One region of the Pseudoalteromonas rubra genome, then DNA from elsewhere that is predicted to be linked to it. Evidence: predicted binding sites of a transcription regulator. Region 1 holds the regulator's gene; the other holds the start of a gene.
What was found. Region 1 encodes sigma-54, which starts transcription at its own class of promoters, with help from an activator protein. Its sites were predicted from a motif close to GTTGGCACGNNNNTNGNNT; they were not measured.

Region 1 (15,190 bases):
CCCATTGCCAAAGGGCTATTACACCCGCAATCAACAACGACCAGAGCAACCCATTCAAGGCACCAATGGCCAGCTCTTTACCCAGCAAGAAGCGCTGGTTAGTGGCGTTCACGTGCCCCAGCGCAATACCACGGATCACCAAAGTCAGGGTTTGACTGCCGGCCACTCCTCCCATGCTGGGGACTATGCCATTCAATACTGCGAGTATCGGTAAAATATCTAAGGTGCCTTCGAAAAAGCTGGCAACGAAAGCGGCCATCAGCGCTGTAAGCAGGTTGATCCCCAGCCAGATTGAACGGCGACGACTACTTTTCCAGACCGGCGCAAAGGTATCTTCTTCATCGTCGAGACCGGCCATACTCATCAGGCTGTGTTCGGCGTCCTCACGAATAACATCAACGATGTCATCGATGGTGATACGTCCCAGCAAATGTGCGTTGTCGTCTACGACCGGTGCAGAGATCCAGTTATGCCGTTCAAACAACTGAGCGACATCGCTTTCGTCCATTGAGATGGGAATGGTTTCACGTTCTTCATTCATCAACTCGTTAACCAGTTTGTCTGGCTGACTGGTTAACAGCACACTGATCGGCAGAGAGCCTAAAAAGCAATTGTCTTTGTCCACCACGTACAGGTCATCGGTACCGTCCGGGAGCTCCCCTTTGAGGCGCAGATAACGCAACACAACATCCAGTGACACATCCGGGCGGATCGTCACTGTATCTGTGTTCATCAATGCGCCTGCGGAATGCTCGACATAAGACAGAGCCTGGGTTGCTCGGGCTCTGTCTTGCGAGTCCATGGCACCAATAACATCCTGATAGACGGGATCTGGCAAACTTCTCAGGACTTCACCGAGATCATCATCATCCATGTCTTCCGTTGCCGCAGCGATCAGCTCGGGCTCCATTTTGGCGATGATGCTGAGTCTCACATCTTCAGACAGCTCTTCGAGTACGTCCCCCTGTATATCTGGGTCGACTAATTGCCATAGTAGGGTTCTTATTTTATGTGGGGAGGACTCCAGCAATAATGAGGTGTCGCAGGGCGGAATCTCGGCTAAGGTGCGCCTGACTTGAACAAACTGACCACTGTTAAGGGCATTCGTAACTTGTTGTAATAGCTCCAGTGTATAGTCTTGTTCAAAAGCTTCAGGCATAGGCATCCCAGGTTGGATAGTCGACAAGTAGGCTTGTCATGAGTATACGGCGCATTGATTATAGGCTTATGATAATTATAGCTGTTTTAATATCAATTGGTATATCTAAAAAAAGCCAAGGTAACCGTCAGGAAGCGGAGGTTTTGTGTCTGGAAAATAGGAGAAAGTGAAGAGGTGCTACTCTGATTCGTTAAACTTATCGGCAATAAGGCTACCAATGGCATGTAACGCACGCTCTGCATCCGGGCCTTCGCAGACAACTTTGATCTCTTTACCCTGACTACTTTCCAGCAGCAATAAAGCCAGCACACTGTCACCCTCTGCTTCTTTACTGCCCTGAAACAGGGTGATATTGGCATCGAACTGTGCGGAAAGTTCTGCCAGCACACTGGCTGCACGAGCATGTAGACCCAGTTTATTCTGGATCAGAAAGGTATCTTCAAAGCGTTGTGTCATTTTTCTTGTTCGCGGTGATGGATCTTCACATTACTGTGGGTACGGGCAAAACGCTCACCTAACGTTTGAGCAAGATACACGGAGCGGTGCTGTCCACCAGTACAGCCAATCGAAATGGTCAGGTAGCTGCGGTTATTGCGCTCAAGGTGTGGCAGCCAGGTTTGCACAAAGGTCTGGATCTGCCAGGTAAATTTTTGCACTAAGCTGTGGCTAGACAGGTAGTCAATAACAGGTTTATCTAAACCGGTTAGGGGCTTAAGTTCTGGTTCCCAGTGTGGGTTCGGCAAAAAGCGCGCATCAAACACGTAATCGGCTTCTTTTGGAATACCATGTTTAAAACCAAAGGACTCAAAGGTGATGATTAATTGCTTGTCTTTTTTACCGAGGATCTTTTCCCGGATACGCTCTGCCAGCTGGTGGATACTCATGTCTGTGGTATCAATGGTGATATTAGCGCGGCGGATAAGTGGGTCAAGCAGTTCTTTTTCTTTTTTAATTGCTTTGTCCAATGACAGATCTGCCAGCGACAGCGGATGTAGGCGGCGTGTTTCTGAAAAGCGACGGATCAGGATCTGATCTTCGCTGTCCAGATAGAATATATTGGGTTCTGCAAATCCGGGTAGGTATTCCAAAATATCGTCGAGCTCTTGCTGATCTTTTGGCAGGTTACGTACGTCAACGCTCACAGCAATTTTATCATAGCTGTCTGACACACTGCGCACTAATGCGGGCAGCAAGTTGACCGGGATATTATCGGCGCAGTAATAACCCAAGTCTTCCAGAACGCGCAGAGCGACCGATTTTCCTGAGCCAGAACGACCACTGACAATAATTAACTGCACAGAAACTCTCCGTTAGTTGTCAAACTCTTCAATTATCGAGAATAACTCCTGATCATTGTGAGCTTGTCTGATACGTTTACAAAACACCTTGTTCTTAAGTTTATCAGCGATCGTTGCTAAGGTCTGCAAATGTTGTTGATTTTCTCCCTCGGGTACGATGAGTGCCACAAAAATGTCGACGGGTTGATTGTCAATGGCATCAAAGGCAATGCCTTGCTGATTAACAAGCAGCATAGCAACCACTTTATCTATGCCTGACATGCGGCCATGGGGCAGTGCGATCCCTTTTCCTATCCCCGTACTCCCGAGTTTTTCGCGGCTCAATAGTGCATCAAGGATATCATGGGCATTACTGTCTGGAAGCTGGCTGTGAGCCAACTCACTGATGTACTCTAAAATACGTTTCTTACTATTAAAAAGGACCGCAGCTTTGCTGCAGTCCTGTGAAATCAATGAGCTTAGTTTCATGATTAGTGTCGAGTTAGCTTCTCTTTGTGCTTGATCACCTGGCGATCAAGCTTATCGATAAGTCCGTCTATTGCGGCATACATATCCCGGTGTTCGGTTGAGGCAAAAATTTCTCCCCCGTTCACATGTAATGTGGCTTCTGCTTTTTGGATGAGCTTTTCGACATCTAGGATAACATGCACATTATTGATGTGATCAAAGTGCCTTTCTAGCTTCGCAAACTTGTTTGTTACATAGTCTCTTAACGAATCGGTGATTTCTACATGTCGACCAGTTAAATTTAGTTGCATAAGCATTTTCCTTCTGTAGTTACGTCTAAATCAGGCTTTTACGCTGATTGGACGGTGGGATAGCCAAAGACTCTCGGTATTTGGCAATTGTACGTCTAGCCACTTTGATCCCTTGATCTGCCAATACATCCGCAATCTTGCTGTCACTCAATGGCTTAGCAGTGTTTTCCGCGGCAATTAGCTTTTTGATCAATGCTCTGATTGCAGTCGAAGAGCATTCTCCTCCGTTTTCAGTGCTGACATGGCTTGAGAAGAAATACTTCAACTCATAGATACCGCGTGGCGTGTGCATATACTTTTGCGTTGTTACACGTGAAATCGTGGACTCATGCATGTCGACCATTTCGGCCACATCATTCAGTACCATCGGCTTCATTGCCTCGGGGCCATGTTCAAAGAATGCCTGTTGTTGTTGCACAATGCAATTAGTAACTTTTAATAAAGTTTCATTGCGGCTTTCCAGGCTCTTGATGAACCATTTTGCCTCTTGCAGGTGTGAACGAATAAACTGACTGTCTGTGCTCGACTTGACTGAACGGGACATCGCAGCGTAGTGGTCATTCACTCTAATTTTTGGCATTGAATCGGGATTGAGTTCAACAACCCAGCGGCCTTTCACTTTTTTAACCGACACATCCGGGATCACATAGTCAGCTTCTTCCTGCACTATGCTGGCGGCGGGCTTTGGGTTTAGGCCGTGGATCAGGGTCATTACTTCTTTCAGATCCGCTTCTTTGAGTTTGGTTTTTTTCATCAAAGTGCGGTAATCCCGGCTGGCTAACAGCTCGATGTGCTCAGTCAGGATTTCTTTGGTCTGTGCAAGCCAGGGGGTGTTTGGGTCAAACTGGTTGAGCTGAATGCACAGGCATTCTTGCAGGCTGCGTGCCGCAATCCCTACAGGATCAAATAATTGGATCCGTTTCAGTACGGCTTCTACTTCATCCTGCTCAATCGGCTCTTCATCGTTGTCTTGATTTATGCTTTCGACGATGTCTTCACAGCTGATGGTCAATAGGCCTGCATCGTCAACCGCTTCTACAATTGCAAGGGCAATGGCTCTGTCTGTTGGACTAAAAGGCGTCAGTTCCAGCTGCCACATCAGGTACTCTTGCAATGTTTCAGTGGTTTTACCCTGGTAAATGGTTTCGTCTTCCGGCATTGGGCCTGAACTGCTTGCCGGGGCTGCACTGATGTACTCGTCCCAGGTTACGTCCATTGCCAAATCGTCGCTGACGGTGTCTTTGTTCAGTGCAGCATCGCTGTCTTGTTCGTAGTCGCTGACAGCCGCCTCTTCATAGCTGTCGTTGTCACTCGTTGTAGGTTGTTCCAAATCGGAATCCGACTTGGACTGAGTTTCATTGTCTTGTGATTCAGACTCACCTTCTTCCACTTCCAACAAAGGGTTGCTATCAAGCGCTTCTTGGATTTCTTGTTGGAGATCTAGCGTACTCAACTGTAACAGACGAATAGCCTGCTGCAGTTGTGGTGTCATTGTCAGTTGCTGCCCCATGCGCAGCTGTAGCGATTGCCTCATGTATCTCTAACAATCCTTTTTGTTATTTACTTCTAATTTTATAACTATAGCCTGAATTGCTCACCTAGGTAGACATCCCGCACAGTTTGATCGGCCAGAACATGTTCCGGGGTGCCTGCTGCTATCAGTTCACCATGTGACACTATATAAGCTTTCTCACAGACGTCCAGCGTTTCACGCACGTTGTGGTCGGTGATCAGTACGCCTATCCCACGGTTTTTCAGGTGCTCTATAATTTTCTTTATATCTAACACTGAAATGGGATCAACGCCAGCGAAAGGCTCATCTAATAAGATAAATTTTGGATCAGCCGCAAGGGCACGGGCAATTTCTACCCGGCGTCGTTCACCGCCCGATAGAGCCATACCTTGGCTGTCGCGAATATGCTGGATATTAAACTCATCTAACAGTTCATTGAGGATGACTTCTCGTTGTTCTTTATTCAGCTCTTTACGGGTTTCTAAAATGGCCATCAGGTTCTGATAGACGGTCAGCTTGCGAAAAATAGAGGACTCTTGTGGCAGGTAACCAATACCAAGTCTTGCCCGGCTGTGCATTGGTAATAAGGTAATGTCTTGTTCGTCAATGTGTATGCTGCCCTTATCGCTGGGCACCAAGCCGACAATCATATAAAAAGTGGTGGTTTTACCTGCGCCATTCGGGCCAAGGAGGCCAACAATACTGCCAGCTTCAACACTTAACTCAACGTTTTTAACAACCTGTCTGCCCTTATAACTTTTGGCCAGTGCGGTGGCGGTTAATTTACTCACGGATTACCCTTCTCTTGTGGTTGTTGGGGGTTCTCTTTTTCAGGTAACAGAATGGTTCTCACGCGGTTCTGCTCTTGTTCCCCGCGCTGTGCGCTGATCAGCTTCTTTTCCATATCATAAACGATGGTTTGCGCGCTGATTTTTTGTCCTGCCTGACTGATCTCAGCACCGCCTTTGATGGTGAGCATGCGATTTGCGACATCATAGCGCACTTCTTTGGCGCTGGCCTTCAATAACGTACCATCCGCTTGGTGTTCCTGAAATATGGCCGGACTGCCTGTTGCAACCAGCAGTTGCTTATTTTTACCCAGCTCTTCCCGGCGGTGTACTTCGAGGCGATCGGCCAGAATTTTTCGGTCACCGTGAATGATTTCGACGTTTTCTTCGAACACGCCAATATTGGTTTGCAACTGGGCCAGCTGTGTGCCCGAACTGATAATGACCTGATCAGCCGCTGTATTTTCTGCATAAGCTGCAGGATGAAATGCACTTAAAGTGCACAGTAAGATCAGGGAACAGGTTAATTTATTGCTCATAATAAATTGTTTCAGTGTGGTTGATGAGTTCAATGATTTCTGTGTTGAGATCGGCCACTAAGCCTTTCCCTGAAATCGTTAAGTTTGGGCCGGTAATTTCTACCGGGTGTTCAGAGCGCATGTGCTTTTCGTTAATATCGACTTGCACGTGATCGGCGTTGATGTGCTTTATCATGGCATCGGCCGTCAGGTTTGTTGCTTGTACTTTACCCTCCAAGATCAGGGTATTGTTACCATATAAGGTGGCTTCATTGGCTTTGAGTTGCCAGTTTTGTTGATCGTTGTGCAGTGTAAAGATAGGCGCAGTAAAGTGGCTAAACCCCAGCTCCTGATAGAGTTCCATTCTGTCTGCGGTAATCTGATAACTGAGCTGTCCATTTTCTGCGTAATTGGTTTGCTTCAGATCGATAGCGACATAATCTGGCTTGGCCAACACTTCTTCTGAGCGCGGCGCGACCTGGCTCGATTGTGTTAAATAGGGATACCACAGCCATAACATGGTGAGGCTGAATACAACGAGCAATAAGGCGCGAAGTACGGTCATACGCTACTGCCTTCATAACCCAATGATTTGCCTTGGCAGAGCAACAGTAAGTCAGTCAGCTCTCGAACAGCACCAAACCCGCCGGGTAACAGCGTTTTGTAATCGGCTGCGCGGACTACCATAGGGTGAGCGTCTTGCACGGCCACAGACAGACCGACTTTGAGCATCACAGGTAAGTCGGGTGCATCATCGCCAATATAGGCAATCTCGTGATCCGCCAGCTGTAATTTGTCTTTCAACTCAGCATAGCCTTGCAACTTGTCTTCCATACCCTGATAGATGTGCTTAACGTTAAGGCTAGTCATACGCTGCTGAACAATGTGTGAATGACGTCCCGTGATCACAGCCACTTCAACGCCGCCATTGATCAGGGCTTTAATGCCGAAACCATCTTTGGTATTAAATGCTTTTAGCTCCTCTCCCTGGTTGCCCAAATAGATGCGGCCATCAGAAAATACCCCATCGATGTCGCAGATCAGCAGCTTAATCGCCTGCGCTTTTTGTACAACGGTATCGTCGATGGGTTGATATAGGTCGGAAAACAGCATTTATAATACTCCTGCTCGCAGCAAATCCTGCATATTTAACGCGCCGATTGGGCAATTTTGCTCATCAATGACAACCAGGCCATTAATACGTTTTTTCTCCATGATATGCAACGCTTCAGCAGCCAACATATCTTGTGTCGCTGTAGTACAGTGCTTTGTCATGACCGAGTCTATCGGGGTACTGTGTAAATCCAGTCTTTGCTCGATAATACGGCGTAAATCGCCATCTGTGAACAAGCCCTGTAACTGCCCCTGTGCATCGACGATGGTGGTCATGCCCAGGCCTTTGCCTGACATCTCAAATAAGGCATCGGTTACCGTGCAGCCTTGCGATACAACAGGCACCGCATTGCCCGAATGCATTACATCCGCCAGTGTCAGCAACAGACGCTTACCCAGGCTGCCTCCAGGATGGGACAAGGCAAAATCATCTGCCGTGAAGCCGCGGGCTTCGAGCAGTGCCACAGCTAAGGCGTCTCCCATGACCAGAGTGGCCGTGGTGCTGGCCGTTGGTGCAAGCCCTAACGGGCAGGCTTCTTTGGAGACTTTAATGCACAAATGAATATCCGCCAGCTTTGCCATGTTGGACTCGGGATTACCGGTCATGCTGATGATTTGTGCGCCAATGCGTTTGATTACCGGCACGATGGCCAATACTTCGTGCGTCTCACCTGAGTTAGAGATCAGCAATACTACATCATCAGCTGTGATCATGCCTAAATCACCATGACTCGCTTCACCAGGGTGAACAAAAAATGCTGGTGTGCCCGTGCTGGCCAGTGTCGCCGCTATTTTATTGCCAATATGACCTGACTTACCCATGCCGATCACTATGATTCGACCACGGCATTGCAACATGAGTTCACAGGCAGCAGAAAATCGTGCATCAACATACTGGGCAATTTCGACAATCGCTTGTTGTTCGATTTCTAGTACCTGTTTGGCTGAATCAATAAAATTGTGCGTGCTCATGCTGAACCCTTAAATAATAAAGTACATATAACCACAGAATGCACCAAGGAGTAGCCCGCCTTCAACACGGTTAATTTGACGGTGCCCTTTGAGGCTGAGACTCATCAGCACCAGCGCGGCTGTTGCACCGAGCATGACATAGATATCCCGGTTTGCAATATTGCTGTCCAGTGTTGCCGGATTCAGGATCCCCGCAATAGATAACACCGCCAGAATATTAAAGATGTTTGAACCAATAATATTACCCAGTACCAGGTCGTCTTCATTTTTGAGCACGCCGGCCACACAGGCGGCCAGCTCTGGTAAACTGGTTCCAATGGCGATAATCGTCAGGCCGATCAGCAGGTCGCTCATGCCAAAGTATTTTGCAATGTCGACGGCTGCGTCGACCAGGTAGTCGGCACTCACGGGCAATAAAATCATCCCTACAACCAGCCAGAATATGGCTTTACTCATGGGCACATCACTAGGGACTTCATCACATGCTTCTGAAATAAGCGGATCGTCCTCGTCGGCTTTACCTGTTTTTGAGATATAGATTAGGCCACCGATAAACACGCAGAAGCCAATTAACAGCAGCCAGCCTTCCAGCGCGCTAAACTGGTTATCACTGATGATCAACCACGCGCCCAGTGACACGACCACCAACAGCGGCATTTCACGCTTTAAAATGCCAGAGCCAACCGCTAGTGGGCGCAATAATGCAGTGATACCAAGTACCATGAGGATATTGGCGATGTTGGAGCCAACAGCATTACCAACAGCGGTGTCAGTTTTGTCAACCAGTGCAGCTTGCGCAGCGACCATCATTTCAGGTGCTGAGGAGCCCATTGCAACGATAGTCAAACCCACAATTAACGTTGGTACCCCGAGGTTTTTGGCCAGCGCCGCAGCGCCATATACGAAGCGATCGGCACTCCATACCAGGGCAATGAATCCAAGAATGAGTATGACAAACGATAAAACCATGAAGTCTAAGCCAAGTTACTAAATTCAATGGCGCAGATAGTATCAAATCGCTCATCAAATGTATAAATAAAGTCATCGCTTTTGCGAGCGGACAAAACCCCGAGAGGCGCCCATTTCGCACAACAAATATGGCGAATCAATTACAAAATTTTACCATTAAGGGTTTTCCATCTCACAGCAAAACAACGTATTATTCCACAATTGAAAAAAGTATGATGTGGAGAGCGACTTGACGCAGTCAATAGTTGAAGTCAGGGATTTGACCTTTTCTCGTGGTGAAAGGACAATCTACAAAAATATGAGTTTCTCCGTCCCTAAAGGGAAAATTACGGCCATTATGGGGCCCAGTGGTATTGGTAAAACCACTATGCTAAGACTGATCGGTGGTCAGCTTAAGCCCGATAGCGGGGAAATCCTCTTCTCTGGTGACAGTATTCCATCTATGTCCCGCCAGACACTGTATCAGGCGCGTAAGCGAATGAGCATGCTGTTTCAAAGTGGTGCCTTGTTCACGGACATGTCTGTATTTGACAACATTGCTTTCCCGCTAAGAGAGCACACTAAGCTCAGTGAAGAATTAATTCGTCTTGTGGTACTGATGAAATTACAGGCGGTTGGTTTGCGTGGTGCGCGCGATCTTATGCCATCTGAGTTATCGGGTGGCATGGCTCGGCGTGCCGCTTTGGCCAGAGCCATTGCGCTTGACCCTGAGTTGATCATGTATGACGAGCCGTTTGCAGGGCAAGATCCGATATCGATGGGCGTACTGGTACGTCTGATTAAATCACTCAATGAAGTACTGGGTTTGTCGTCTTTAATCGTCACCCACGATGTAACTGAAGTACTCAGTATTGCCGATCATGTCGTGATCATCGCTGAACAAGGCGTGATTGGTAGTGGTACTCCTGAACAAATGTTGGCGCATGACTCGCCACTGGTACAGCAGTTCCTGCAAGGCCACTCCGACGGGCCGGTGCCGTTCCATTTTGATGCCGCACCGTATGAGGATGAGTTACTGGCAGGAGGAAGCCATTGATGGATTTTTTGCAGAAGTTAGGTCACAAAACACTGAGCCGCTTTGCGTCGCTGGGCCGGGCAACTCGCATGTTATTGGGGGCTTTGTGCAGCATGCCCAATTTCAGAAAAGGTGGCCCTTTACTGATCCGTCAACTGTACATGGTGGGCCATCAGTCGTTGCTTATTATTATGGTATCAGGCCTGTTTATCGGCATGGTACTGGCGTTACAGGGCTACACTGTACTAGTCGAATATGGGGCAGAAGACAGCCTGGGGCCACTGGTGGCACTGAGTTTGTTACGTGAACTGGGACCTGTGGTCACTGCATTATTGTTTGCCGGGCGGGCGGGCAGTGCATTGACAGCGGAGATTGGTCTGATGAAGGCCACTGAGCAACTTTCCAGTTTGGAAATGATGGCCATTGACCCACTGAAACGCGTGATTTCTCCCCGTTTTTGGGCAGGTTTTATCAGTATGCCGCTGTTAGCCTTGATTTTCTCAGCTATTGCGATTCTCGGCGCACACCTGGTTGGTGTTGACTGGCTTGGGGTCGATTCAGGTAGCTTCTGGTCCATTATGCAATCTCAGGTGTCTTTTGAGCAGGATATTGTCAATGGTCTGATTAAAAGTTTTGTATTTGCGCTCATCGTGACCTGGATTGCGCTATACAAAGGGTATGACTGTATCCCAACTTCCGAGGGGATCAGTAAAGCCACCACAGAAACGGTGGTTCATTCTTCTCTTGCTGTTCTGGGCTTCGATTTTGTTCTGACAGCAGTGATGTTTTCAAGTTAAGGGTTTGTAGAAACATGAATACACGGAAAATAGAAATACTGGTCGGCCTGTTCGTGGCTTTGGGCGTGGCCGCCTTTGTAATGCTGGCACTAAAAGTGGCCAATGCAGGGATCAGCGGTAATGGTGAAACCTATACTTTACAGGCTAAATTTGACAACATCGGCTCGCTTAAAACGCGTGCGCCAATCAAAGTCGGCGGTGTGGTGATAGGTCGTGTCGAGGGGATCAGCATCCACCCGCAAGAATTTGTACCGGTCGTAAACATGAGCATTGATAGCCATTATGAATGTCAGTTTTCGGATACCACATCAGTGTCGATCCTGACGTCAGGCATTTTGGGTGAGCAGTATCTGGGGATTTCTCCGGTGATTGCATCTCAATCTGCTAAACAGACTTGCCTGGGTGAAGAAGTGGTAAGCAATGATGAGCTCGACCTGGGCGATTTGTTTGGCGTTGAAAGTGCCGCACTGAAAAATGGTGACATGATCACGGACACCAAATCGGCATTGGTTCTGGAAGAACTGATTGGCCAATTCTTGTTTAATCAAAGTAGTGAGTAATGACCATGATGGCGAAAGTTTTGGGTTTCTTCGCAAGTATTTTTCTAATTGGACTTGCCTGCACAGTATCTGCCAGTGAGGTAGATATGACCAACCCTTACACTATGGTGCAACAAGTTGCAGACAATACCTTTAAGCGCGTGACCAAAGATCAGGATAAGATTGAGTTGGATAAAGAGCACCTGCGCGTGATTGTGGAAGAAGAGCTACTGCCTTATATCGACTACAAATACGCCGCTTATCGCGTACTGGGCAGCCACATTCAAAAAGTCCGCAATATTGAGGACAAAGAAGAGAAACGTCAGGCAATCGAGCACATTCGTACGTTTATCGACGTGTTTAAATCTTATCTGGTTGCGACCTATGCAGGGGTGTTTACTCAGTACACAGATCAGAAGGTTGAGTTTGAACCTGCTCGCGATGCTGATAGTGACAAAATCGCCATAGTTAAAACCAAGATAATTGAAGCGGGAAAACCGGATATTAAAATTGATTTTAAAGTGCGTCGCGACAGTAATGGCGAATGGCGTGCCTTTGACATGATGGCAGAAGGGATCAGCCTGCTTGATGCAAAGCAATCTGAACTGCATGGCATTCTACGCCAGCAGGGCATTGAGCGTGTGATTGAGTTACTGGACAAGAAAAGCAAACTGCCTGTGCAGTTTCGAGGTGACGACGGCAATGCCTAATTTGCAATTTAATAAACCCGCGGCTGACACAGTCGCGGTGATCGGTGAACTCACTCGAGATAGCCTGACAAATGAATCGCTTCTTAACCAGTTGTTAGAAAATGCGCAGTCAGTCCTGTATTTTGACCTTTCTGAGGTATCCAGGGTTGACACCGCGGGCTTAGCTTGGTTAATTCACTCTTTAGGCAAATTAAAACAGCAAGACGTGCGTCTTGAGTTAAAAAACGTGCCTGACCAGCTACAAAATCTGATGGCGCTGGGACAGGTCAGCAACCTATTTGAGTGAGTCCAATGGAAACAAACCAAGTCGAAGCTTTACTACAAGAAGCGCTGGAACTTGACGAAGTCAAAGTTAAATCAGAAGGCAGTCATTATGAAGTTATCGCGGTTGGCGGTTGCTTTGAAGATTTGCGCCGGGTTAAGCGCGAACAAATGGTCTATGCCCCTCTGATGGAAGTGATTAAAGATGGCACTATTCATGCCGTCAGCATTAAAGCCTTTACGCCAACTGAGTGGCAACGCGAGCGCAAATTTATCTTACCTCAATAATCTGGAGCCACAATGGATCAGTTTGTTATCCAAGGTGGCACCACTTTAAACGGTGAAGTCACTATTTCCGGGGCTAAAAATGCAGCCCTGCCAATTCTGTTTGCGGCGATTCTGGCCGATGGAAAAAGCACATTCAGTAATGTACCCAGACTCAGGGATATAGGGACTACAGAAGCCTTACTGCGCACCTTAGGGGCTGAGGTGAACTGGCGCGGTCAGTTGTTGGAAATTGATGGTGCTAAGGTCGATAAAGTACTGGCACCTTATGAACTCGTTAAGCAGATGCGGGCATCCGTGCTGGCGCTAGGGCCACTCCTTGCACGGTTTGGTAAAGCGCAGGTGTCATTACCGGGGGGGTGTGCCATTGGGGCACGACCCGTGGATCTGCACATTGCCGGCCTGGAAAAAATGGGCGCGACCATTCGTGTTGAGAATGGTTATATCAATGCACACATCGCACAAGGTGAGCGTTTGCATGGTGCCGAAGTCTTCATGGAAACCGTGTCAGTTGGTGCGACTGAAAATCTCTTAATGGCAGCAACATTGGCCGAGGGCAAAACGGTGCTGGAAAATGCCGCGCGCGAGCCTGAAATTGTCAATTTGGCTGAGTGCCTGGTTGCCATGGGGGCCAAGATATCCGGAGCTGGTACAAGTCGTATCGAAATCGAAGGGGTAGAAGCCCTGCAAGGGTGTGAACACAAGATCCTCCCGGACCGGATCGAAACTGGCACCTTCTTGGTGGCAGCGGCGATGAGTCACGGTGAAGTGCTGTGTAAAAATACAGACTACCACAGCTTGGAACCTGTGCTGGATAAACTGCGCGACGCAAATGCACTGGTTGAAGTCTCGCAAGACAGCATTTTTGTCAGTATGCGTGATCGGGAATTGCAGGGGGTGAATATCAAAACGATGCCACACCCGGGTTTTCCAACCGATATGCAGGCACAGTTTACCGCGCTGAATGTGGTCGCGAATGGCAGTGCAACCATCACTGAAACCATCTTTGAAAATCGCTTTATGCATGTCCCTGAACTGCAACGTATGGGAGCAAATATTCGACTTGAAGGTAACACTGCGTATTGTGGTGAAACGGCATTTCTGTCTGGTGCACAGGTGATGGCGACCGATCTGCGGGCATCGGCCAGTTTGATCTTAACTGGGATCGTGGCTGAAGGTGAAACTGTGGTTGACCGTATTTATCATGTTGACCGGGGTTATCAGCGCATTGAGGATAAACTTAGTCAGCTGGGTGCTAAGATAAAGCGACGCCATAATTAGGCTGAACAGGTATGATAAAAAAAGCGAGCAATGCTCGCTTTTTTGTTGCTTTGAATTCGTTTAAGGCGTTAATAAATCGGGGTTTCCAGTTCAGCTACTTCTACCATAAAGGTGAGGTGATGATTGCCCCGATACACCTCAAACTCCAGTTGTGTGCCTGGTGCTGTGTTACCTATCTTACGCAAAGTCTGCTGCGGATTTTTAACTGGCTCACCTGCCACTTTTGTAACTATGTCATTTTCTTTCATACCGGCTTGCCAGGCAGGGCCCAGCGGGTCCAAGTCGCTGATCCGTAAACCCACAATGGTGGTGTAGACATTCGTTACCTCCTGACCTGTATTGTCGACTGGTGTGCCTCTGAAGCCGAGGTAGCCACGGATCACCCGGCCATCTTTGATCAGTTTAGCCATCACATCTTTGGCCAGTGAGTAAGGTACGGCAAACGAAATGCCCTGGATATCGATATTGTATCGGGCTCTGAATTGTGCAGATGTGATCCCGACCAGATCGCCGTTGGAATTGACCAGTGCGCCACCCGAGTTGCCCATGTTTACCGCTGCATCCATTTGCAGCAGGCTGTTGTACTGGCTGTCAGTGAGGGTTTGCTTGCCGGTAGCACTGATGATCCCCTGAGTGATGGTTTGTCCCAGGTTTAACGGGTTACCTATGGCCAGCACGACATCTCCGACTTGCGGGGTAAAGGCATCGTCAACCGGGATAACGGGCAGGTGCTCTGCCTTGATTTTTAACAGCGCGAGATCCGTAATGGTGTCATACCCCACCAGTTGCACTTCATTGAATAAACGGCCATCCGGCAGCAACACAATGATCTGATCGGCGTTATTAACAACGTGATAGTTAGTCAGGATATAGCCTTCACGGCTCATGATCACACCAGAGCCGAGTTCCTGGACGGTATTTTGTCGTTTGAATCTCGGTTGATTACTGAAGCTCTCAGAAAAAATCGATACCACGGCTGGGGCTGCGCGATTCACACCGGATGCAAAGCTCATGTGCTGCGCTGTGTAATGGCCGTTGAGGTCAAGGCGCAGGGCATTCTGGCGCAAGTCGGGCGTGAACCAGATGATAATCAATGCCAGACCTAATCCGACAAAGACTGGAGGCAGAATAAGCTTGAGTAATTTGAACACGGTTATTTTTTATCTAGTTATCTGTGTAGAGGGTAATAATGGCATAATTAACAGCAATCTGCA
Region 2 (15,190 bases), 1.0 Mb from region 1:
TGACATGGCGCTTATGCAGATGCAGGTACTTAGTCACATACTGACTGCCGTGCTGTATAAATACATAATTACCATTAAGGCGGTTAAAGCCCGATTTAATGACTTTACCATTACCGGCGGATACCACAGGGGTGCCGACTCTGGCCGCGTAATCTATGCCGCGGTGTGCCGACACACGGCCCGTGACAGGGTGCAGACGGCGTGGATTAAAGTTGGAGCTAATATACTTGAAATCAACCGGTGCACGCAGGAAGGCCTTTTTCATGCTGCGGCCTTCAGGGGTGTAGAAGTCACCATCGGAGTGACGTACCGCAGTATAACGTTCTCCCTGATTGATAAACTCAGCAGCGATGATTTTGCCAGTACCTATTTCTTCACCGTCTACAAAATGTGATTCATAGATCAAAGAGAACTGATCGCCTTTGCGAATATCGTTGGCAAAGTCGACATCCCAGCCAAAGATGTGGGCAAAGTTCATGATCTGACGCTCAGACAAGCCTGCGGTAATACCTGCTGTCCAAAAGCTGGACTTGATCTCGCCGCCGGCTGACTTTTCGACTGTTTCTATTTCTTTACTTTCAATCCGCGTGGCGTAGTTGCCTTCCTCATTGCGGCTGACAAGTAACGTATCTGTTTTCGAAAGTACATATTTTAGCTGCAACAGTTCACCCTGTTCATTACTGGCAAAGCTCAGCACTTCACCTGGATGGATCTTAGTGAGTTTACGTGTTTCAGCGTTGGTATTGACGAGTTTATGCAGCGTTTGTGCTGAAAAGCCGGCGCGTTTAAATATCACCGCCAGGCTGTCACCATTGCGAACTTGGTGATCGACGAAGTCATACTGGGGGGCGTCAAGAGCCTGCGGCTGTTCAATGATTTCGGGCGCTTCACTGAGCTCTGTCAGTTGAGGTTGTTGCTCATCAACATTCAATGGAAGCTCATAGCGCTTGCCGACTTCGAGCGCGTCTTTGTCGTGATCTCGGGAGGCTGTTGCCTTCTCAGACGGAATGAGTGCAATAGCGACCATTGCTGACAGCAAGCCCAGGATCAGCAACTTGTGTTTTTTTGGGAGTTTGTGCACTGCATGTACCATAACGTGCCTTTTCCGCTGTCAAGAATTATTGCAAATAATAGTGCAGCATATACGTAATAATGCGCAAATACCAGTCTTTTATACATTTAAACTACCCCAAATATACGCTAAAATCGAGCGATTAACTGATTATATTGTTGGAGTGAGGTTGGCGTGACAACTGTGGACATAGATACGGCATTGGCAGAGATTAAGCGCGGTGCTGAAGAAATTCTGATTGAAGAAGATTTAAAAGAAAGGCTGAAGTCTGGTAAAAAATTGCGGATCAAAGCGGGTTTCGATCCAACAGCCCCGGATTTGCACTTGGGCCATACGGTCCTTATCAACAAGCTAAAAACTTTCCAAGACTTAGGACATGAGGTTATTTTCCTGATCGGTGATTTCACCGGCATGATTGGTGACCCTACGGGTAAAAATGTCACTCGTAAACCGCTGACTCGTGAAGATGTACTGGCTAATGCTGAAACCTATAAAGAGCAAGTGTTTAAAATCCTGGATCCGGCAAAAACCACTGTGGCGTTCAATTCTGAATGGATGGAAAAATTAGGCAGTGCGGGCATGATTAAGCTTGCAGCGCGTCAAACGGTTGCGCGTATGCTTGAACGTGATGATTTCAAAAAACGTTATGCGGGTGGTCAGTCAATTGCTATTCATGAATTCCTCTACCCGTTGGTACAGGGCTGGGATTCTGTGGCACTGGAAGCGGATGTCGAACTCGGTGGTACCGATCAGCGCTTTAACCTGTTAATGGGCAGGGAATTACAAAAAGAAGAAGGTCAGAAGCCGCAAACCGTGCTGATGATGCCGTTGCTGGAAGGCACCGATGGCGTGCAGAAGATGTCTAAGTCACTGGGTAACTATATTGGTATCACAGATGCGCCAAATGACATGTTTGGTAAAGTGATGTCGATTTCTGACGAATTGATGTGGCGTTACTACGAATTGCTGAGCGCTAAGTCACTGGCAGAGATTGCAGGCCTTAAAGAAGAAGTGGCTGGTGGCCGTAATCCACGAGACATTAAAATTGAGTTTGCAAAAGAAATGATCGCACGTTTCCACAGCGAAGCGGATGCCGAAGCAGCGCATCAGGATTTCATTAAGCGTTTCCAGAAAAATGCCCTGCCTGATGATATTCCAGAGGTAACCATCACCATTGCTGAGCCTGCGACTTTCATTACTAATGTACTAAAAGAAGCGGGCTTGGTTGCCAGCACTTCAGAAGCGATGCGTATGATTAAGCAAGGCGCGGTTAAGCTCAATGGTGAAGAGAAAGTCACCGACTCTAAGCTGAGCGTTGAAAAAGGCTCTACAGCGATTTACCAGGTAGGTAAACGCAAGTTCGCCAAAATCACTGTTGAATAATCGACGACTTGATCAGCAAGTATAAAGAAAAAGGGCGGCTATTTGGCTGCCCTTTTTAATGCGTGAGAATATTGATAGTTAGCCAGCACAGACACAGTGCACAGAGGAAGAACCAGCGCATGGTTGCCAATAACTTGAGCATCAGGCTTATGCTTTCCGGTTCGGGTGGTCTGTCGCTGCCAATGCGCATATTGTCAAATCGCTGCTGCTGATAAAAACGTGGCCCGGCTAGCTGGGTATTGAGACTGGCTGCGAACAAGGCCAGGATCCAACCTGAGCTGGCTGGACGGTAGAATTGGCCATAGTGTTTTAGGTAGTGGAGTGTTTTCCCGAGGTTTTGTGTCAGCGCCATCATTAAAACGAACAGCCTGACGGGTAACCATTCTAAAATTGCCAGGCTCAGTTGTAGCGGTTTAATAAACGCTGTGTCTGGTCGCATTTTACTGCGCCAGGCGTGATCGCAGAGCAACATCAATTTATAGCTCAATGCCAGCAGAGGGCCGCCGATCAGATAGAACACCATCACCAGATAGAAATGCCGCATGCCCCGTAATGCCAGGCTGTCCAGGCATGCCTTACAGATGCCCATCAATGACAGTTTTTCGACATCCCGGTTTACCATAGCGCCAAGTAACTGGCGTGCGGCTGCTTTTTGTTGTTGTTTAAGCAGAATCGCAATCCGTTTGGCACGCCGTTCATGTTGAATATCGAGACAGAAAAATAACACCAGGCCACCCAGCCACTGGGGATAGAAAGACAAATAGCCCAGAGCGGCCAGAATAAGCAGGATAGTCAGCATTGGCAGGATAAATGCCAGGCTACCGGATAGCCATTGATAGCGATTGGGCGCCTTAGGGCGATAAACTTTTTGGGCCAGGTTAGTAAACAACAGCGTCATGACGACATTGGGGTGATACAGGCTGGAGGTTCTGAATCCTATCGCGCTGAGTGTTGCCAGCAGAAAAATCAGCAAGCCCATGTGGGCTTGCAAATGTTCAGTTAACACCTTACAGCGAAACCTGATCCAGCTTTGCCAACAGGGCAGTAACCAGCTTAGAAGAGTTTACTGAGGCAACTTCCAGGTAGGCGTCGAATGATTGCGGCGATTCTTTGCCGGCGATGTCCGACAGTGAGCGGATCACAACGAATGGAGTGTGTAAAACATGACAGGCCTGAGCAATCGCGGCACCTTCCATTTCAACCGCCAGCATGTGTGGGAAGTCCTGACGCGTCTTGTCGATGCGCACTGGATCGCACATGAATGAATCACCGGTACAGATCTGACCCACTTTTGTCTGAATGTCAGTCAGTTCACCGACACTTTGCTGAGCGGCTTCAACCAGCGCAGAGTGCGCGCTAAATCCAGCTGGCATTTGCGGTACCTGACCCAGTTCATAGCCGAATGCAGTGACGTCAACATCATGATGTCTTACTTCAGACGAGATCACGACGTCGCCGACGTTCAATTCAGGATCAAAGCCGCCTGCTGAACCGGTATTTATAACACAGTCAGGGCTGTAGTTGTCGATAAGCAGCGTTGTTGCCACTGTTGCAGCCACTTTGCCAATACCAGACTGAACCAGAGTGACTTCGTGACCACCCAGTTCACCATGATAAAAGGTGAAACCGCCTTTGGTTGCGGTTTGTGTATTGTTCATTGCGTCACGCAGGATCGTGACTTCCTGTTCCATCGCGCCAATAATACCTACTTTCATAATCTTCTCTTATTTTTTAACCGTGTTGCTCATTATATATCAAAACTGGCGTTAGAAAATATGGTGTTAGGCAGGTTAAGAGGTTTTGCTGTCAGCCCTGAGGCGGGCCGACAGTGAGCTGGAGGGGCTAAATTTCTGCCAGTTGGGTTGCCGCGGCCTTGGCCTGAGACGGCGAAAGTACCGCAGGTTTGTAATTGCGATTGCGTGGCTTGCCCTGTGGCTCTGGCTTCTTGCCTAGTTTAAACAGAATGGCAGCCCGCACTTCAGCGCTTTTATAACCACTTTTTACCTTCATTCGAATATGTGGGATCCCGGCTGATTCCAGCGCACCACTGACGAACCAGTCTTTTTGCGCTTTGTGGCCGTTTTTATTGGCGTTGTTAACCAGGTCAACGGCAGCGACAATATTGAGCGTTTCTTTGTCAACCAGTACATAATCGAGCTGCTTATTTTGTGCTTTGGTGATGGCAGCCCGGCGTGCCTTTTTAGAGAGGCCTGGTTTACACTCGATGATTTCAATCAGCTTAACCCGACTAACAACCTTGAACTTGTCACCGACTGAGCGCTCTAGCAGTTGTAAGAAGGAGGCTTCGACAGTTGTGAATACAGACTCTTTTCGGTTAAACGGGTAGGGGTTCCCGCCGTTATCCGTATATTTTGAAATAACAATGGAAGCAATAACGACCAGCGCCAGAATAGATAATAATGTTAGTTCCATAAATCACTCCACGACAACAATTTGACTTGGAGATTATTAAGCAAAGAGCGTGCCTAAAGTGACTTTTAAGGAGGGATAAAGATTAAATACGCTCGGCGCTTTGGGACGGCCGAGCGTTTAAGAAAAGCAAATTGCTTGACTGGATCAGACGCGGTAGCCGTCTTTCAGGCCTTTTACAGCATACGCAACGGCATCGTGTGCATGCAAAGATTCGTAGTGGTTTATCTTTATATAGTAGTCTGGATAATTTTCTGCTTCAAATAAGGCTTTGAGCTTTCTGGCGGCATCTTCACAGAACATCAGGTTTTGACCGTTAAGGCGGGCAAACTCTTGCTCATCTTCACGTTTAACCGCAGCCTGTACAGGCGTTTTCAGTTCATCTTCTACCATGTTGACCAGGCCCAGGATGTCAAACTCCTGACAGTGCTCATCTAGTTTGACTTTGATATTCGTCACTGAACGCTGTGAGTGTGGTGTTGCCAGGATGCCTTCAGTGGTGCCTAACCAGGCGTGAACACTGGCATGATCGAGTGATTGATCGGCAAACTTTTCTTCAAAGGCATTTTGGATCAGCTGACGGGCAAGTGCGGCAGAACAAGGGCAGGTTGATGAGTAAGTGACATCAACGGCTAGTTCCAGATTAAACCGGCCATTTGCCAGATTAGCTGTGATCATAACCGGGTAGTTTTTCCAGCCTTGCTTGCCACTTAATAATGAGGCACGGCGCAGTGGTAATTCGAAATGAAATGTCACTTTAGCGCTGTGGCTTAGTCCTTCATGGCTGGTGATAAAGCTATCCAGAACTGAGCGAATTGTCGCGGGTGTTAGCGTCTGCTCACAGGACAGCGAGTCGAGTGCCAAAAATAGTCGTGACATATGGATACCTTTCGCATCAACCTGATCCAGGCTGACAAACGCATCCGCTTTGGTTGTTACGGGCGTATCATTTAAGCCTTTGCTGGATAACAGTAAAGGTAGCTCGATATTTCCCATTCCGACCCAGTCCAGCTTACCTTCTTGTAAGGCGTCCGCAGAATGTGCAATGTCAGGCATTGAAGTTGGCATTTGAACTCTCTTAATCACGACTATCAGGGCTGGGCATGTTACACCAAAATGTCACAACTTGCCGAGCCCGCTGGAAAATTTCTGGTAAAAAAATCGCCCAAGTGTGCAAAAATTCATACGCTGATGTCGACTTTCTAAACATCAACAAAAGACAGGGAATACGGGCGCTACAGAGGTTATTTTAGTTTGTGCAATGTCGCCTGCGACCTTTGGTCACTCGCTTCTGTGTTTTGGTCAGGTATAATGTAGGGGTTAACTAGGTGATTTTATTATGCTTGACTCTTCATTTGGGACTTGGGCCCGAATTTTATCGAATTTGATTAAAAACTACGGAGACCGCTGGGCGGGGGTTGTGGCCTACGCTTTTGTGCTTATCGTGTCTCTGGTTTTGGCGTGTATGTTTTACTACGTGGCGCTCGGTGAAGTCACACTGGTCAATGTGCTGTCTGTGGTGTTATTTGCGGCATTAACCTCCCCATTGCTGCTTTCTGTTGCTATCTATGCAATGCGTCAGCTCGATGCGTCGAAAGAGTATCTTGAATCTGCGACACAACAAGAAAAACTGCTCAATCAGACACTCAAAGACAACATTAACCGGCTCAATAACGAAATTGACGAGCGGAAAATGGCGCTGCATGCAAAGCACCGGGCAATAGCAGAGTTGCGTAAAGAGATCTCAGAGCGGCGTAAAGCTGAACAAGAGCTGGCACAACAGAGTATGTTACTGCGTAGTATCGTAGATTCATCCCCTGACTTATTCTATTACCGTGATGAACGGGGCGTATTTGCGGGTTGCAACAAGAAGTTTGAGCAAGTCATTGGCAAAACCAGTGAACAACTGATTGGCCATACGGTCCAGGAAGTCTTTGGTGAGCAGGATATTCCAAGGGTACTGCAAACCGATGAACAAGTGATTGAAACCCAGCAATCGATCAATGTTGACGTAGAATACCCGGTTGCCAACGAGAACTGCTGGTTTGAGATGCGTAAACTGCCCTTTATCAATGATGATGGGGAATATATCGGGTTGCTGGCGTTCGGTCGTGATATTACCAGCCGGAAAGAAGCGGAGCAGGCACTGGAAACGGCTTACAAAGATAAAGGGAAATTTATTGCCACTTTGAGTCACGAACTGCGCACGCCGCTCAATGGTATTGTTGGTCTGACACGTATGTTGCTGGACACTGAACTGACAAAGCAACAAAAAAGCTGGTGTAACACGGTTTTCTCCAGTGCCGAAACCCTAGGTAATATCTTTAATGACATTATCGATCTGGACAAGATAGACAGAGAACAGCTGGATATTGCTACAGACAGCATCAATGTGTCGGATTTTATCAATGATGTTGTCAACTTTGCAGGCCTGATAGCGGAACAGAAAGCGCTTGAGTTCAACATCAAGCGCTCGGGTATGCTGGACATCTATGCCTTATTAGATCCAACTCGTTTGCGCCAAGTGTTGTGGAACCTGATCAACAATGCCGTGAAATTTACCCACCGAGGTGGCGTTACCCTTGAGTGTCGTCGCGAAAACCGTGCAGATGGCCCCTGGTTGTCTATCAGTGTGATCGACACTGGCGTGGGGATCCCTTCTGATCAACAAGACCGTATTTTTGACATGTATTACAAAGCGCCCGATGCCAGTGGTAATAATGCCATTGGTTCGGGGATTGGCCTGGCTGTGACAAAAGCGCTGGTACATGCTATGAAAGGCACGATCCACGTCAGCAGCATGCAGGGAGAGGGCAGTCGCTTTGATGTGGAGCTACCTTTGGAGCTCTGCTCAGCGCCTAACGAGCAAAGCTATGCGGGTCGTAGCCTCTACATTTTATTGGTAGAAGATGTACCATTGAATGCTGAAATTGCCACCAATTTGCTGGAGCAGCGTGGACACGAAGTAGTCTGGGCAGAAACCGGGGAAGATGCCTTATCAATGGTTGAAACTGAGGATGAGTTGGATCTGATCCTGCTTGATATGCAACTGCCAGATATTAATGGTGATGAAATTGCGCGGCAGATCCGTGCCGATAGTCACTTTGACGAGCTACCTATTGTGGCGCTGACGGCCAATGTGCGTAGCGCAGAGCAAGAGCTGCAGGGAATTGATATTCAGGGCGCATTGGCGAAACCGATCAACACCACAAAGCTGGACAAGATGCTTGCGGAGCTGTTTGGGATAGAAGCAAGTAAAGATAAACAAGCTTCGCCTCAGTCCGAGCCGTTACAATTGAGCGAGCAAGAGAAAGCTTTACTGGATGTGGAAACAATCACTGATTTTGTATCATCTATGGGTATAGAGCCCTTTAAGCGCAGCTGTGACTTATTTACTCGCCTTAATCCGACTTACTACAAAGAGCTGGATGAGGCTAATCAGAATGAGGATACTGAGACTTATGTGTCTGTGGCACACAAGCTAAAGGGCGCCGCAGGCTCTGTTGGTCTGCAGAATGTGCAATTACATGCTAAAACGATGGAACTGGAAGGTGCTCAGGTAGACACAGTGCAGCGTGCAGATTGGTTGGATGATCTGGAAGTGAAAATAAGAGAAGGGCAATCTGCCCTTCACTCATTAATTGCAAAGCTCGCTGAAAACTCGTAACGCAAACTTATTGGCTATCGATCTTACCGATGAAGCGGTAGCCTTCACCATGAATGGTGCTGATCAGTTCAGGCGTGTTGTTGTCGGTTTCAAAGTGCTTACGGATGCGACGGATAGTAACGTCTACCGTTCTGTCGTTGGCGCGTAGCTCACGGCCTGTCATGTGCTTGATCAGCTGCTCACGACTGAAGATGCGACCCGGTGAGTCCAACATAAGACGCAGCGCACGATATTCGCCCTTCGGCAAACGTTTTGCTTCACCTGCTGGTGAAGTCAGGCAGCGACTATTCTCATCCAATTCCCAACCGTTAAATGTAATGACGCCATTGCTGTCAATACTAGACTCTTCCGGGCTTGAACCAGTACGAGTGATCAGGTTGCGCACGCGGATTGTAAGCTCACGTGGGTTGAAAGGCTTAGTGACATAGTCGTCGGCTCCGATCTCCAGACCAAGAATACGGTCGACATCGTTGTCACGACCGGTCAAGAAAATAAGACCGATGTTTTTCTTCTGGCGTAACTCACGAGCCAGGATAAGGCCATTTTTACCAGGCAGGTTAATATCCATGATCACACAGTTGACATCGTCGTTTGACGTCAATTTTTCATGCATATCATCGCCATCAATGGCTTCAATTACCTTATAACCTTCGGCTTCAAATAAACTAACGAGGTTCAGTCGAGTTACGTCTTCATCCTCAACAATTAGAATGACTGGCGTTTGCATTATTAATTAACCTTTTCGGAATATTGTATTTACAAAATCATCGGCGTTATATAATAAAACCGAATGTTAACGATTATAGGAGTATATTCAATTGTTAACAAGTAAAATCAGTTAGGATAAAACTTGGAGACGGCAAGCAACCGGGAAAGCACCTTAAAGTTGTGCTGAGTGACTTCTTGCTTGTTTATATACAACCTTATCTTACTCCCTTCCTGGACCAAGGAAGCAATCCCACCCCCTTCCAAAAATTCGATACTTTCGCCCACAGTTACCATACTTAGGGCCATTGTATCGGTCCAAGCGGAGAGTATATCATCTTCCAATGTTTCATCAATGTATGTGATATCACATCTTTGGGAAAGTTCCCGCAGAGAGTCAGACTTTTTTACTTCTATTATTTCAATCGGCTTTGTACGTATTTTTAAGGTACGATTACTATATAAAACAGCTCCTGGTCCATTTTTTATGTCATAAAAACAAAATCGAGTAATTTTCTTATTCTTTTGCTCTGGAAAATCAATGAACTTTGCCATTTGGTACAAAAAGGCTGAACGGATTTCTTCTGGCGATTTCGCATAACTAAACGTAGAAAAAAGAGAAAAACAACAAAAAATAAATAGGTACATAAATCTCACTGTGTACCTCCTTTCAGAGGCAAGCTGATCACAAATTGAGTACCTGATTTATAGTCTTCTTGTAGTGTGATGCTCCCACCCAGCGCCTGAGTGACCAGGTTATACACCAAATGCATACCCAGGCCACTTCCACCTTCTCCGCGGCGAGTGGTAACAAATGGATCAAATATGCGCTTTTTGATGGCATTTGGCACGCCGATACCATTGTCACTGTATACAATCGTTAATTGCTGGTCTTCTCTGTTCACTTTTATAGCAATTTCGTTATTTTCATCGCTTGTAAATCCGTGCAACAGGGAGTTTGAGAACAATTGCTCAAACACTTGTTGCAGCAAGCCTGACTTACTTCTGATGGTGAGTTCTTCAGGACAGTCCAGATGAATTTGAGGCGCTTTGATCTCCAATTCGGTGCGCATTGCGCCCATTACAGCATTGAGTAGTTTAGTAATATTGACGTCTGAATTTATCTCTATGTCCTGACTGACGGCGACCTTCTTAAAACTGGAGATCAAATCTGCAGCCCGATTGAGGTTACGATAAATGAGATCCAGATTTTCAATCCCTTCTTTGATAAATCGTTCCAGTTGCTTTGAAGTGAGCGTTTTTTGCTGGAATGCGACTTCAATATCGCTGAGTTTATCGCGTAATAATGTCGATCCGGTGACACCTAGGCCAATAGGCGTATTAACTTCGTGCGCTACGCCTGCAACCATTTGACCCAGTGATGCCATCTTTTCATTTTCAACTATCTGGTTCTGATACTGATGCATACGTTCGAGCGTATTGAGTAGTTCCTGATTCGCTTCTCTGAGTGCGATGGTACGCTGATTGACTTTTTCTTCCAGGCTCTGGTTGAGCTGTTTTATTTCTAGCTTATCTGCCTGATGGCGCTCAAGTTGATTTTGCGTCCGGGTCAGCATGATATTGAGGTTGTTAGCGAGGATATTAATTTCTTCTATGTCGCTTTTTTCCGCCCGGGTGGCATAGTTGTGATTCTTCGAAACATCCTGTAGTAGCACTGACAGCGACTCTATTGGGCTGGCTATTCGTTTTTGGATCCCGCGGGCGACAAACATCACCAGCACTAGTACAAACAGGGTCAGAGCGATATCTACCAGTATTTTGCGGTTGATATATTCGGCCAGATGTTCAAGCCCGCCACGCAGGTATACGTATCCTTCTATGTTACCTTCATACTCAACAGGCAAGATCAGCTCGATATAGTCTTCGGAAATTTTTGGTGTTCGGAGTTCCTCGATCTGATTGACCTTGAGCGGCACGGGCGGTGTTTTACTGGCATTGTAGCTGGTGAAAAAGACGGGCCGATTAGTGACATCATCAATGGCATAGATGTGAATGTTTTTCACCAGGTCGACTTTATCAAATGATTTGAGTCGCTTTTCTTCCGTTTTTCTGTCGTCAAAAATCAGCGTTACCTGAGCGTTAAATGCAATGATCTCGGCTATCATTTCCAACTTATTAATGATCAACTGCTTTTGCTTTTTAACGTCGAGATAGGTTGAAATTGAGATAGACAGGGACAAAGACAGCGCCGTTACTAGCATGACGGCACTGATCAGCACTTTTCTTATACTTGTTTTGGTTGCGTATTTACCCATTGGGAGACCACAAATCCCGCTTGCCAGCTATTCACTCACTTTAGTTTAGCAGTATAGAACACAAAAAAGCTCACATTTTACGAAACGATTCAGCACTTTGCTGGCTGGCAAAGATTTAACAGTCGATGCAGGCTGGTGCAACAATGTAAATATAGCCAGTTCAACGGAATGTTGGACTGGCTGACACTCAATTTTTACAGGCCCGATAGACGGCAAATTTGGTATTTTTGGCCAGTGTATCGCATTGTCCAAAGCGTGCTTCAATGAGTGGGGGGTACTTTAGAAAGCTATTTGCAACAATGTGTAGTTGTGACCCTTTACCCATGTGTTCGGCCACACCTTTGATAAACGCTTCGGCAATGTCATAGTCAGTTTTAAGACCAGTATGAAAAGGGGGGTTACTGATAATGGCATCAAAACGACCTTTCAATTGCCTTAGGCCATCGCTGAGCACCAGTTCAGCTTTATGACCATTTAAATGTAAGGTTTGTTCACAGGCATACAAGGCGAGCGCATTTACATCCAGGCAGCTGAAGCGCACTTTGGGTGACTGGTTAAGCACAAACGTCGCGATGACCCCGGCACCACATCCAAAGTCGAGCATGCATCCCTTGGCGGGTAGCTCAAGATGCTCCAGCAGTAACTTAGTACCGACATCCAGCTTGCCATGATTGAACACGCCAGGAACACTGACAGCATCAAACTGCTGCCCGGCGACGTTAATGCTAAATGTTTGCTGATAGCTGGCAATGTCAAAGTGTGCCAAAGGCTGCAGTTGGGCAAACTCATATAAAATACAATGTTTAGCGCTGTCCAGTTTGTAATGCGCCTCACAGTTATCTTGCAGTTGTTTTTCTGCAGATTTAACGCCGCCTTTGTTTTCTCCAACTACCAGTAAGCGAGTTTGCTCAGAGCACAATGCACGAATATTGTCGAACATCATCTGTGCTTCTGGTTTAGATTTCGGATAGTAATAAATGACCAGGTCAATATTGTCGAGTGCGGGCAGGCTATGTGACACATAACTGGTGATATTAGTTACCTTTTCGGCAACCTGATGAGCGGCAAAGTCATAACTGAATGCGCTAATACTTGCCTGCGGATTCAATTGCTTTAGTTCTGACAAAAAGCCATCACGTTGGTGATTGATGACCAAAATTTGCTGGCCTGTCAGTTCTTCTTCATTGCGCAGCAGTAATAAACTGGGGTTGGTTAATTTTTGCATCTGAGATCCAGAAAAGGCGGGGCTGGTTGCCCCGAAAAGCAGTGACAGATCAGGCTGTACGTTCGAACATCAGATCCCAAACGCCATGACCGAGGCGGTGACCGCGCTGTTCAAACTTAGTCAGTGGGCGGAAGTCTGGACGTGGTACATAATCATTGTTGTCAGACTGGTTTGCAAATCCAGGTGCGGCCTGCATGACTTCGAGCATGTGCTCTGCATAGTTTTCCCAGTCGGTTGCCATGTGGAATACACCACCAATACGTAGTTTAGTGCGCAACTTCTCGACAAACTCGGCCTGCACGATGCGACGTTTATGGTGACGCTTTTTATGCCATGGGTCCGGGAAGAATAGTTGCAGCTTGGCCAGGCTGGCGTCCGGGATGCAATCTGCCAGTACTTCAACGGCATCGTGCTCGAATACGCGCAAGTTAGTGACACCTTGTTCATCTGCTTCCATTAGGCAGGCACCAACACCCGGGCGATGTACTTCAATACCAATAAAGTTTTGTTCAGGCGCATTTTTAGCCATTTCGACCAGCGATTTACCCATACCAAAGCCAATCTCAACGACGACATCATTGTCGTTACCAAACACCTCGGTAAAGTCCAGGCGACCCTGAGCGTGCTCCAGGCCCATCGTTGCCCAACATTTTTCAATGGCGGCAGCTTGCCCTTTGGTCAGGCGGCCTTCGCGTTTTACAAAGCTGCGTACTTTGCGAATGTATTTGCCTTCCTGTTCGGCTTGTTCCAGAGCGGTTTTACTCGATTCGTTCATGGTCTTCATCTTCGGTGTAAAAAATGGGCGCACATTATCGCTATTCACAGCGCCAAGTACAAGAGCTTGACCTTTGAAAAAAGCTTCATACACTGGCGCGTGTATTAGCAAGTAAAAGCAGAGTCTAGCAATGACAGTAAATAATGAGCAGGCCCAATGGTTTGCCAAACAGGTTGTCGATTGGTACCAGTTATATGGGCGTAAAACCTTGCCCTGGCAGCTTGAGAAGTCCCCGTATAAGGTCTGGGTATCTGAGGTGATGTTACAGCAAACTCAGGTGGTTACCGTGATCCCATATTTCGAGCGTTTTATGGCGCGTTTCCCAACCATTATAGATCTGGCCGATGCGCCGGAAGATGAGGTGCTACATCACTGGACGGGACTTGGGTATTACGCACGAGCGCGCAACTTACATAAAACGGCCAAAATAGTTCGTGATGAATATCAGGGCAAATTTCCGCAAACATTAGAAGCCGTAATGGCCTTACCGGGAATTGGCCGTTCAACGGCCGGGGCTGTACTCTCTTTGTCTTTGGGTCAGGCACACCCGATTCTGGATGGTAACGTGAAACGTGTACTGGCACGTTTTTTTATGGTGGAAGGTTGGTATGGCGTCAAAAAGGTCGAAAACCATTTATGGGCGCTGACCGATGCGCTGACACCAAAAGATCGTGTTTCAGAATACAATCAGGCGATGATGGATTTAGGGGCAAGTCTGTGTAGTCGTAGTAACTTTGACTGTGAGGCTTGTCCTTTAGTCAGTCGTTGTCAGGCGCATCAACAGGGCAGAGTGAAAGAGTTTCCTAATTCAAAGCCGAAAAAAGCTAAGCCGAAGAAAGCGGCTTATCACCTGATAGTGCGAGCTGATGACAAAGTACTCATGGAAAAGCGTCCAAGTAGCGGTATTTGGGGTGGCTTGTTCGGTTTTTTTGAGTTCAGTGAATTGACAGAGCTGGATACTTTTTTGGCGCAACAAGGGCTATCGGGTAGCCAGCAAACGTTGTCGCCGTTCGTGCATATATTTACGCATTTTGAACTGACTATTACGCCTGTGGTTGTCAAATTAGATGCGACGCCTGATTGTGTTCACGATAATCCACTCTTGTGGTACGAGCTGGCACAGCCTGCTGAAGTGGGTTTAGCAGCACCGACTAAAAAGTTGGTTAAAGTCTTAAAGGCAATGGGGTAAACTTAGCGACAACAAATGTATAAAGGGTAAAGAGATGGCACGTACCGTATTTTGTCAAAAGTTACAAAAAGAAGCTCCAGGGTTAGATTTTCAACTTTATCCGGGAGAAGTTGGCGAACGCATCTTTAACAACATCAGTAAAGAAGCGTGGCAGCAGTGGCAGCATAAACAGACTATGCTGATCAACGAAAAGCACTTGAATATGATGGATCCTGAACATCGTCAACAACTGGAAGAGCAAATGGTCGGTTTTTTGTTTGAAGGTAAAGATGTTGAAATCGAAGGTTACCGTCCAAAAGACGCGTAATCTACTTGATTAAAAAAGGCTGCCCAGGCAGCCTTTTTAATGTCTTTTTGTTTTCTTAGTAACTGCGCTCAACAGCTAGCTTTGCCAATGAAATCAGAGCCGTTTTATGCTCTGACTCCGCCAGTACATTGAGCTGTTCAATGGCCTTTTGCGACTCTTTT

Region 2: AT705_RS09655 (DUF2726 domain-containing protein) is a predicted target of sigma-54. The motif match lies at 4,927-4,945, and genes of this name have one in related genera.

Annotation. Positions count from the first base shown of each region.
Region 1 covers NZ_CP013611.1:3,215,594-3,230,783, forward strand. Annotated here, with positions in the region: gene mgtE (magnesium transporter) at 1-1,159, opposite strand, end outside; gene AT705_RS14005 (HPr family phosphocarrier protein) at 1,337-1,615, opposite strand; gene rapZ (RNase adapter RapZ) at 1,612-2,457, opposite strand; gene AT705_RS14015 (PTS sugar transporter subunit IIA) at 2,470-2,925, opposite strand; gene hpf (ribosome hibernation promoting factor) at 2,928-3,215, opposite strand; gene AT705_RS14025 (RNA polymerase factor sigma-54) at 3,241-4,749, opposite strand; gene lptB (LPS export ABC transporter ATP-binding protein) at 4,794-5,519, opposite strand; gene lptA (lipopolysaccharide transport periplasmic protein LptA) at 5,516-6,055, opposite strand; gene lptC (LPS export ABC transporter periplasmic protein LptC) at 6,045-6,599, opposite strand; gene kdsC (3-deoxy-manno-octulosonate-8-phosphatase KdsC) at 6,596-7,147, opposite strand; gene AT705_RS14050 (KpsF/GutQ family sugar-phosphate isomerase) at 7,148-8,119, opposite strand; gene AT705_RS14055 (calcium/sodium antiporter) at 8,129-9,088, opposite strand; gene AT705_RS14060 (ATP-binding cassette domain-containing protein) at 9,318-10,124, shown strand; gene mlaE (lipid asymmetry maintenance ABC transporter permease subunit MlaE) at 10,121-10,900, shown strand; gene mlaD (outer membrane lipid asymmetry maintenance protein MlaD) at 10,915-11,460, shown strand; gene AT705_RS14075 (MlaC/ttg2D family ABC transporter substrate-binding protein) at 11,466-12,149, shown strand; gene AT705_RS14080 (STAS domain-containing protein) at 12,142-12,435, shown strand; gene AT705_RS14085 (BolA family protein) at 12,441-12,698, shown strand; gene murA (UDP-N-acetylglucosamine 1-carboxyvinyltransferase) at 12,711-13,976, shown strand; gene AT705_RS14095 (trypsin-like peptidase domain-containing protein) at 14,045-15,127, opposite strand.
Region 2 covers NZ_CP013611.1:2,174,310-2,189,499, reverse strand. Annotated here, with positions in the region: gene AT705_RS09675 (peptidoglycan DD-metalloendopeptidase family protein) at 1-1,093, opposite strand, end outside; gene tyrS (tyrosine--tRNA ligase) at 1,256-2,455, shown strand; gene AT705_RS09665 (cobalamin biosynthesis protein CobD/CbiB) at 2,511-3,461, opposite strand; gene mtnN (5'-methylthioadenosine/S-adenosylhomocysteine nucleosidase) at 3,463-4,170, opposite strand; gene AT705_RS09655 (DUF2726 domain-containing protein) at 4,298-4,888, opposite strand; gene folE2 (GTP cyclohydrolase FolE2) at 5,033-5,953, opposite strand; gene arcB (aerobic respiration two-component sensor histidine kinase ArcB) at 6,225-8,552, shown strand; gene arcA (two-component system response regulator ArcA) at 8,560-9,279, opposite strand; gene AT705_RS09635 (YfiR family protein) at 9,387-9,905, opposite strand; gene AT705_RS09630 (ATP-binding protein) at 9,911-11,533, opposite strand; gene AT705_RS09625 (methyltransferase) at 11,721-12,758, opposite strand; gene trmB (tRNA (guanosine(46)-N7)-methyltransferase TrmB) at 12,808-13,533, opposite strand; gene mutY (A/G-specific adenine glycosylase) at 13,664-14,722, shown strand; gene AT705_RS09610 (oxidative damage protection protein) at 14,757-15,029, shown strand; gene ispB (octaprenyl diphosphate synthase) at 15,085-15,190, opposite strand, start outside.